DNA from 4 places in the Bradyrhizobium sp. B124 genome. Region 4 is predicted to be linked to each of the others. Evidence: predicted binding sites of a transcription regulator. Region 4 holds the regulator's gene; each other region holds the start of a gene.
What was found. Region 4 encodes LexA, which represses DNA repair genes until DNA is damaged. Its sites were predicted from a motif close to TGTTCNNNNTGTGTTCNG; they were not measured.

Region 1: the regulator LexA is predicted to act here: its motif matches at 732-749, upstream of rmuC (DNA recombination protein RmuC).
Region 2: the regulator LexA is predicted to act here: its motif matches at 1,155-1,172, upstream of uvrA (excinuclease ABC subunit UvrA).
Region 3: the regulator LexA is predicted to act here: its motif matches at 827-844, upstream of AAFG13_RS23415 (ATP-dependent Clp protease adaptor ClpS).

What each region holds. Positions count from the first base shown of each region.
Region 1 is NZ_CP152413.1:4,966,857-4,969,059, forward strand. It holds gene def (peptide deformylase) at 83-610, opposite strand; gene rmuC (DNA recombination protein RmuC) at 781-1,989, shown strand.
Region 2 is NZ_CP152413.1:879,182-881,384, forward strand. It holds gene uvrA (excinuclease ABC subunit UvrA) at 1-1,068, opposite strand, end outside; gene AAFG13_RS04065 (outer membrane beta-barrel protein) at 1,390-2,049, opposite strand.
Region 3 is NZ_CP152413.1:4,898,596-4,900,798, reverse strand. It holds gene AAFG13_RS23415 (ATP-dependent Clp protease adaptor ClpS) at 1-798, opposite strand, end outside; gene AAFG13_RS23410 (mechanosensitive ion channel domain-containing protein) at 1,124-2,203, shown strand, end outside.
Region 4 is NZ_CP152413.1:1,225,410-1,227,612, reverse strand. It holds gene AAFG13_RS05645 (hypothetical protein) at 1-337, opposite strand, end outside; gene lexA (transcriptional repressor LexA) at 594-1,298, opposite strand; gene glp (gephyrin-like molybdotransferase Glp) at 1,530-2,203, opposite strand, start outside.

The sequences.
Region 1 (2,203 bases), 3.7 Mb from region 4:
CCCGGCCATCCACGTCTTTGGTCTCCCAGAAGGAAGACGTGGATGCCCGGGTCAAGCCCGGGCATGACGGCGGAGTGCGCGGCTACTCCGCCGCGCGCTTGGCGGCCTTCTCGAATTTCTTGAAGACGCGGTCGCGCTTCAGCTTCGACAGATAGTCCACGAACAGAACACCGTTGAGATGGTCGATCTCGTGCTGGATGCAGGTGGCATAGAGCCCATCCGCATCCTCCTCGTGCAGCTTGCCGTCGAGGTCGGTGAAGCGCAGGCGCACCCGCGCCGGGCGCTCGACCTCCTCGTAATATTCGGGGATCGACAGGCAGCCCTCTTCGTAGACCGACAGCTCCTCCGAATGCGAAATGATCTCCGGATTGATGAACACCCGCGGCTGCGGCGTGGTCTCGCCGTTCTCGTCGCGCTTGGCGAGGTCCATGGTGATCAGCCGCAGCGGCTGCGCGACCTGGATCGCCGCGAGCCCGATGCCGGGCGCGTCATACATGGTCTCGAGCATGTCGTCGGCGAGCTTGCGGATCTCCGGCGTCACCTTCTCGATCGGTTTCGACACCAGACGCAACTGCTTGTCCGGCAGGATGATGATTTCTCGTAATGCCATGGCGGCGATTTAAGCTGCTGACTTCATGGGGTCAATGCGCTCAGGAACCGGTTAAGGCAGCCTTAACCACGTTTCTTCACGCAAGATTAACCAAGGAATTTAAGGGACTGTTTACCATAAATGTTCCCTTTTCGTTCGGCGGCAACGCCGAATCGGCTACAACTGCCGACATGAACGAGATTCTCCTCACGATTGGCGACCTTCCCGTCCGTGTCTCCGACGCGTTGATCGGCCTTGGCGCACTGGCGCTGATCCTGCTGTTCGCCATCGCCGTGGTGATCGCGCGCGCCAGCCGGCGCGGCGCGGAACTGGCGATGGCCCAGGCCGTCCGCGCCGACGAGCTGGAGGAGCGGCTTGCCGACATGCTGCGGGCCCAGAGCGAGGCCTCGGGGCGGGTCGACGCGATGGGGCAGGCACTGGCCGGCCGTCAGGCCGAGATGGCCCGTGCCGTCAACGAGCGGCTGGATTCGGTGACCCACCGGGTCGGCCAATCGATGGAACAGACCACGCGCAACACGATGGATTCGCTGCGCGTGCTGCACGAGCGGCTCGGCATCATCGATCACGCCCACAAGAACCTCAACGAGCTCACCACCCAGGTGACGACGTTGCGCGACGTGCTCGCCAACAAGCAATCCCGCGGCGCGTTCGGCCAGGCGCGGATGGAGGCGATCGTCCAGGACGGCATGCCGAAGGGCTCGTTCGAGTTCCAGTACACGCTGACCACGGGCAAGCGGCCGGACTGCGTCGTGTTCCTGCCCGACCAGCGTCCGCTCTGCATCGACGCGAAATTCCCGCTCGAGGCCATGACCGCGCTGCACGACGCGCGCAGCGACGAGGAGCGCAAATTCGCCAGCCAGCGGCTGCGCGCCGACGTGCTGAAGCATGTCAGCGACATCGCGGAGAAATACCTGATCCCGGGCGAGACCCAGGACACCGCGCTGATGTTCGTACCCTCGGAATCGGTCTATGCCGAAATCCATGACGGCTTCGACGACGTGGTCCAGAAGGCCTATCGCGCCCGGGTCGTGCTGGTGTCGCCCTCGCTGCTGATGCTGGCGATCCAGGTGATGCAGCAGATCCTGAAGGACGCCCGCATCCGCGACGCCGCCGACCAGATCCGCAACGAGGTGATGCATCTCGGCGACGACCTCAGCCGCCTGCGTGATCGCGTGCTCAAGCTGCAAAACCACTTCGGCCAGGTCAACGAGGACGTCAGGCAGATCCTGATCTCCGCCGACAAGATCGAAAAGCGCGCCGGCCGCATCGAGGAACTCGACTTCAGCAAGTCCGAGACCCCGATCGAGGTCCCGCGCTTCGTAAAGGCCAGCACGCCCGAGCTGTTCCCCGCCCCGCGCAAGCTGCAGGCGGGGGAGTGAATGTTGCTTTAGAATTTGCGTGGCGCGCTTGCGCCGCCCAATCGGTGTGTCATCGCCCGGCTTTATCCAAAAATAGCCGCAGGTGGCGGATAGGCCTCTGGAATACTGGATCGCCCGGTCGAGCCGGGCGATGACAGTCTTTTTGGGGCCGAATCCGGTAGCAACTTCTCTGTGACCGCACCTGGAGAATGTTGATGACCGCAGATCGCACGGC
Region 2 (2,203 bases), 350 kb from region 4:
CAGGGTCTGGATGTAATAGGGCGAGGACGATTTCGCCCACGGCGCGATCGCGCCCTTGCGCAAGGTCAGCTCCTTGTCGGGGATGACCAGGTCCTCGTCGATATGCTGCTCGACGCCGAGGCCGCCGCAGGCAGGGCACGCGCCATAGGGGTTGTTGAACGAGAACAGGCGCGGCTCGATCTCGGGGATCGTGAAGCCGGAAACCGGGCAGGCGAACTTCTCCGAGAACAGGATGCGCTCGGGCCCGCTCTTGTCGTGGATTTTTGCGGTCTTCTTCTTGTCCTCGGCCGGTGCCGCCGCCGGCGCATCGGCATACTCGATCACGGCGAGGCCCTCGGCGAGCTTCAGCGCGGTTTCAAAACTTTCCGCGAGGCGCTGGGAGAGATCGGGGCGCACCACGATGCGGTCGACCACGACGTCGATGTCGTGCGGGAATTTCTTGTCGAGCGCGGGCGCCTCCGACAGCTCATGGAAGGTGCCGTCGATCTTGACGCGCTGAAAGCCCTTCTTGAGATACTCGGCGAGCTCCTTCTTGTACTCGCCCTTGCGGCCGCGCACGACCGGCGCCAGCAGATAGAGGCGGGTGCCTTCCGGCAGCGCCAGCACGCGGTCGACCATCTGCGAGACGATCTGGCTCTCGATCGGAAGGCCCGTGGCCGGCGAATAGGGCACGCCGACGCGCGCCCACAGCAGGCGCATATAGTCGTAGATCTCGGTGACGGTGCCGACGGTGGAGCGCGGGTTCTTCGACGTGGTCTTCTGCTCGATCGAGATCGCGGGCGACAGGCCGTCGATCTGGTCGACATCCGGCTTCTGCATCATCTCGAGGAACTGGCGCGCATAGGCCGACAGCGACTCGACGTAGCGGCGCTGGCCCTCGGCATAGATGGTGTCGAATGCGAGCGACGACTTGCCGGAGCCGGACAGGCCGGTGAACACCACGAGCTTGTCGCGCGGAATCTCGACGTCGATGTTCTTCAGATTGTGTTCGCGCGCGCCGCGGATCGTGATGGCGCGCGATGAGGACCCGGCGTTCTGTTGGCGCTTCGCCTTGAGCACTTCATCCATAGCGACATTTCCGGGCGCATGATCGGGCGCCTTTTGGGCGCGCATCCCCGGTGCTGCCGGGACCTTGCGCCGATGGGTGAGAAGACTGGAACGTAGGAAGAACGGCCGACAATTTCCAGTGCTGAGTCGCGTCCATCAACGGATAGTTTGCCTGATGGCAGCAGCCGTCAGCAGGGTCCGGTTCCGCCAGAGCCTTTTTTGACGCGTTTTCTTTTACGCGAACCGGGATCCACTTCGCTCGAAAACGCTCCGACGGAAAAAGGCCGGCGCGAGGCCGGCCTTTCCGTGTGATCTGATCGCAGATCGAACTTAGTACTTGGCTTAGTACTTGGCGACGATCGGGCCGCCGAAGTGATAGTTCACGCCGAACTGGACGCTGTGCAGGTTGAGGTCGGGGGAAGGCACGCCGAAGTAGGTCTCGCTGCCGAGGCTGCGATACAGGTACTCGCCCTTGACCGACCACTGCGGCGCGATGAACGCCTCGATGCCGGCGCCGACGGTCCAGCCGGAGTGGAAGTTGCTCTGCGAAGCGGTCACGCCGAGCGCGCTGACGCTGATCTTGTTGTCGACCCAGGCGTAGCCGCCGGTGCCGTAGAACAGCACCTTGTCGACGGCGAAGCCGATGCGGCCGCGCGCGGTGCCGAGCGCGTCGACCTTGCTCTTCACAGTGACGCCGAGCGTGCTGGCCGAAGCGTCGACGTCAGCCCAGGCGCCGTCGGCCTCGAGGCCGTACACGATGTTGCTGGTCTGCCAGTTGTAGCCGATGGTGCCGCCGGCGAAGCCGCCTTCCATCTTCGGGTTGCCGGATTCCTCGCTGGCATAGCCACCGAAGCCGCCGATGTAGAAGCCGGTCCAGTTGTAGATCGCGGCCGGCGGCGGAGCCTTCACGTAAGGCGCGCGGGCCGCCATATCGGCGGCCATTGCCGGTGCAATTGCGCTGAGGGCAAACATGCCGGCCGATGCCAGCAAAGCATTCCTGATTTTCAAAGTCCCAGTCCCATTTTCTCGTTGTCCCTTCAAACATTGAAGGGAACGTCACAGCAGTGTCGTGTGACGATCAGGTGTTTCTACATAGAAATCTTGGAAGTTGTGTATCCGTGAAACCACAATGCACGGAAAATGGCCCGCACGAGGC
Region 3 (2,203 bases), 3.7 Mb from region 4:
CAATGCGATCTCGATCCGAACGGCGGGTTCGCGGTCATATTCACGATGATAGGTCAGCAGCACGGCGTAGCGTAACGCGCCGGACCGGCACAGCCACAAACCGTTGACGAGACATTTCACCGGCTCGGGCTCGCCGATATCGACGTCCTGATACTGCGGCGGCGCGATCGCCGGCGCATTGCGGCTGTCCTTCATCAAGGACGCAAATCCAATCGTCTCGTAACGATATTCCTCGTGGATGCCGAAGAAGTGGATCGGGTCGGTGAGCAGGCTGTCGATCGCGACCTGAACGTCGGCGCGCATGTGGCCCGGAAACTGGCGTGCCCGCGTCACGATCAGGTTGCGCGGCACGCCGGCGAAATGCCAGTCGAGCGCAACAAAGGCGTATCGAAACTCTTGGCTCGGCAATTCTTCCGAGCTGCGACGCGCGGCGAGCAGGCAGTCGCTGCACAGCGAGGCCGTCGTGCCGGAGAGAATAATCTCCGTCACGGCCTTCGGGGCTTCGCAGAGATCGCAGGGGCGGCTGGCATCGGCGGACTCGCTCGTGATCATCAACGGGTGGCCGTTGGAGCGGATCAGCCACTTGGCGCTGTTGAACATGGCCCGTGCGACGGCGCCCGGATAGGGGCCGCACGGAACAGCGCCCCTGGCCTCGATCAAGGCAGCGGTGGCGATGGCTTCCTGTTGGGACTTCCCGAAAACCGTGCGCAATAGATACTGCACGAATTCCAGCGGCGTCTCGCCGTCGTCGTGAATGAAGAGCTGGACCGGACCGTCATCGGCAAAGACGTCGTGCATGAGACCTCCGAAACGCAACTGTGACCAAAAGAACAAAATAAGAACATCATGACGACCCCTGTGCGTCAAGCGAAAGATTGTCCCGCCTCAGCCCTGGCGTGTGGGGGGCCGATCGGGCCGGCTCGGCCCGGAACGCCCGCATGCGTAAACGCCGCTCAACACCTGTGACGATCGTGTTACGGCAAATGCCAAGAGATGGTCGCTGCGGCAGCAAACTTCCGACACATGATCAAGGCGAAAAGGGGCGATCCGACATGGCGCGAGCGCGAGAGCAGAGTCCTCCCGGGGATCTGCGGTCGCGCAATTATTTTAATAAGAGGCCCTCGTGTCGCACAAATTTCGCTTTGCGCTTCTCCTCATCCTCACCCTGTTCGTCTCACCCGCGCTTGCGCAGCCGGCCGCCAAGCCGGCGCCGCCGCAACCCAGTACCAGCGACGCATTGACGCCAGAGCAGGCGAAGCGTGCGCTCGAGACGCTGCAGGACGACAAGAAGCGCGGCGAGATCATCAACACGCTGCGCGCGATCGCCAATGCCTCGCCGCAGGCGGCCGCGCAGCCGGCGCCCGAGCAGCAGTCGCCGATCCCGCTCAGCGCGGACAGCCTCGGCGCGCAGCTTCTGCTGATGGTCTCGGAGCAGGTCGGTGAGATGTCGCGCGAGGTCGCCGACGTCGCGCGCACGCTGACGCATTTCCCGGCATTCTATTACTGGTTCCTTCGCACCGCCAACGATCCGGCCGCCTATGGCCTCATGATCGACATCGCCTGGAAGCTGGCGCTGGTGCTCGGCTGCGCGCTGGCAGCCGAATGGGTGGTGTTCCGCCTGATCAAGCGGCCAGTCGCGTTCCTTGAAGCGCGGCTGCCGCAGACCGCGCGCGTGCCGGTGCAGGCGCTCGCCAGCGCCGATCCGCCGTCGTCGGTTGCCGACGTCACGCCGGAGGGCGATCTGCATCGCCGCCGGCTCAGCCTCGCGCGGGCCTGGCAGTCGCTGGTCCGGCTGCCTTTCGTGCTCGGGCGCCTCGTGCTCGAGCTGCTGCCGGTGGTCGTGTTTCTCAGCGTGGCCGCCGCGCTGCTCAGCACCGAGATCGGCAATCAGTCGACCACGCGGCTCGTGATCCTCGCGGTGATCAACGCCTATGCCTTCTCGCGCGCGCTGATCTGCGCGGTGCGCGCGCTGGCCGGCCCGTTCGGCCTGGTCCGCGTCCGTGCCGAGACCGCGGCCTATATCGAGATATGGGCGCGGCGCATCGTCGCCGTCGGGGTCTCGGGGATCTGCTTGGCCAACGTCGCATTGCTGCTTGGGCTGTCCCACGCCGGCTACGCCGCGCTGCTCCGGCTTGTGATGCTGGTGGTGCACCTCTTCATCGTCGTCATCATCCTGCAATGCCGCCGCCAGGTCGCCGACGTC
Region 4 (2,203 bases):
GCACGCTGACGCGTTGTCCCTCGACGAGCTGGGTCACCAGCACATGGCTGCCGTCGGGGAATTCGACCGCGTCATGATGGCGATCGGGAACGTCGGGCTCGACTTCGTTGAACACGCCGACGCGGAAGTTCATCGTCTTGGTCCAGATCCACCGGCTGTCGTAGCGAACGTTCTCGGCGAAAGCGAGCTCGGTGCCCGGCAGCATGCAGACCGCGACAGTGGGGTCGGTCTCCGAAGCAAAGCCGCGGGTCGACGTGCCGCGGAAAGTCGTGGTGATCAGCGTCTCTCCAACAATGGCGGGGCGCGACGCCACGGCGTGCAGACTATAGTCACACATCGGATGGCTCCTCTGTTCGAGGTAGCGACCCGTGCCTCTCCTTGAGGCATAGGGCCTCTACCAGAGTGGACGATAGCGAACGAGTGTCTCCTCGTTTCTGGGCGATTGTACGACTGGTCGACGAAACGCCCTGATCACAAACACGCGACGCTGCGCGAGAGGTATCGGAGCGCGTCGGGCAGGCTGCACGTTACGCTATCTTTCAAAGAACGATCCGATGTGTTGCTCGTTCCCCGCCGCCGCAAGTATTTGAAATTCAGTATTTGCGATAGAGGCCGATCAGCTTGCCCTGGATGCGGACCCGGTTCGGCGGCAGGATGCGCACTTCATAGGCGGTGTTGGCCGGCTCCAGAGCGATCGACGCGCCGCGGCGGCGGAAGCGCTTCAGGGTGGCTTCCTCCTCGTCGATCAGTGCCACCACGATGTCGCCGGTGTTGGCGACGTCGTTGCGCTGGATCAGCGCCATGTCGCCGTCGAGGATGCCGGCGTCGACCATCGAGTCGCCGCGCACTTCCAGCGCATAGTGCTCGCCGGCGCCGAGCATGTCGGGCGGTACGCTGATGGTGTGGCTGCGGGTCTGCAGCGCCTCGATCGGCGTACCGGCGGCGATCCGGCCCATCACGGGGACCGCGACCGGACGGTTGCCGTCGTCCTCGGCGATCGGCGGCGTGCTGGTGCGCTTGCCGAGGGTGCCTTCGATCACGCTCGGCGTGAAGCCGCGGCGGCCGTTGCCGCCGCCGGCCGAGAGTTCGGGCAGCTTGATGACTTCGATGGCGCGGGCGCGGTTGGGCAGGCGGCGGATGAAGCCGCGCTCCTCCAGCGCAGTGATCAGGCGGTGGATTCCGGACTTCGAGCGCAGGTCGAGCGCATCCTTCATCTCGTCGAACGAGGGCGGTACGCCGGCCTCCTTCAGACGTTCATTGATGAAACGCAGAAGTTCGTACTGTTTGCGCGTGAGCATCTCGAGTATTCCCCCGGTTGGTAGCGTCGTTCGATTCCGAGACTTTTCAGGCGGGGCCAGACCTCAGGAGCACGGTGCTCGTCACAAGCGCTCCCTCGCGGCCTCCCATTTGTACACACCAGTACTCGAAACAAATCATGAACGGACACTATATGTTCGATATGTGTTCCGCAACCACTTAATTTCCGGTGAACGCATCCGGCGAGCGCACAAGCGATGCGGTCTGCGCTGTCACTTGGGCAGTGTCAGGATCTCGCATTCGCTGCCTTTGGCGGCGGCGGGCGCAAACGGCGGACGCACGAGAAGTGCCCGTGCCGCAGCGAGATTCCCGAGCAGCGACGAGTCCTGCTGCATGACAGGCGTTGCGATCAGCGTGCCGTCCTCGCGCTCCTCGAGGCGGGCGCGCAGATAGTCCTCGCGCTGGTCGTTGGCGGCGATGTCGCGGCCGAGCAATGCGCTCTCGCGGCGATGATGAACAGCTTTTCGGCCGCTCAGCGCCCGAATCAACGGCACCAGAAACAGGAAGGCGCAGACATAGGAGGACACCGGATTGCCGGGCAGGCCGATCACCCGCATCGCGCCGAGCCGGCCATGCATCATCGGCTTGCCGGGCCGCATCGCGATCCGCCAGAACGCCATCTCGACGCCTTCGGCTTCCAGCGACTGCTTGACCAGGTCGTGGTCGCCGACCGAGGCGCCGCCGGTCGTGATCAGGATGTCGGCACCCGTCTCTCGGGCCCGGCGGATGCCGGCGGTGGTGGCCTCCACCGTGTCGGCGGCAATCCCGAGATCGACGGTCTCGGCGCCTTCGGCGCGCGCCAGCGCCCGCAGCGCATAGCCGTTGGAATAGACGATCTGGCCGGGGCCGGGCGTCGAGCCCGGCATCACCAGCTCGTCGCCGGTCG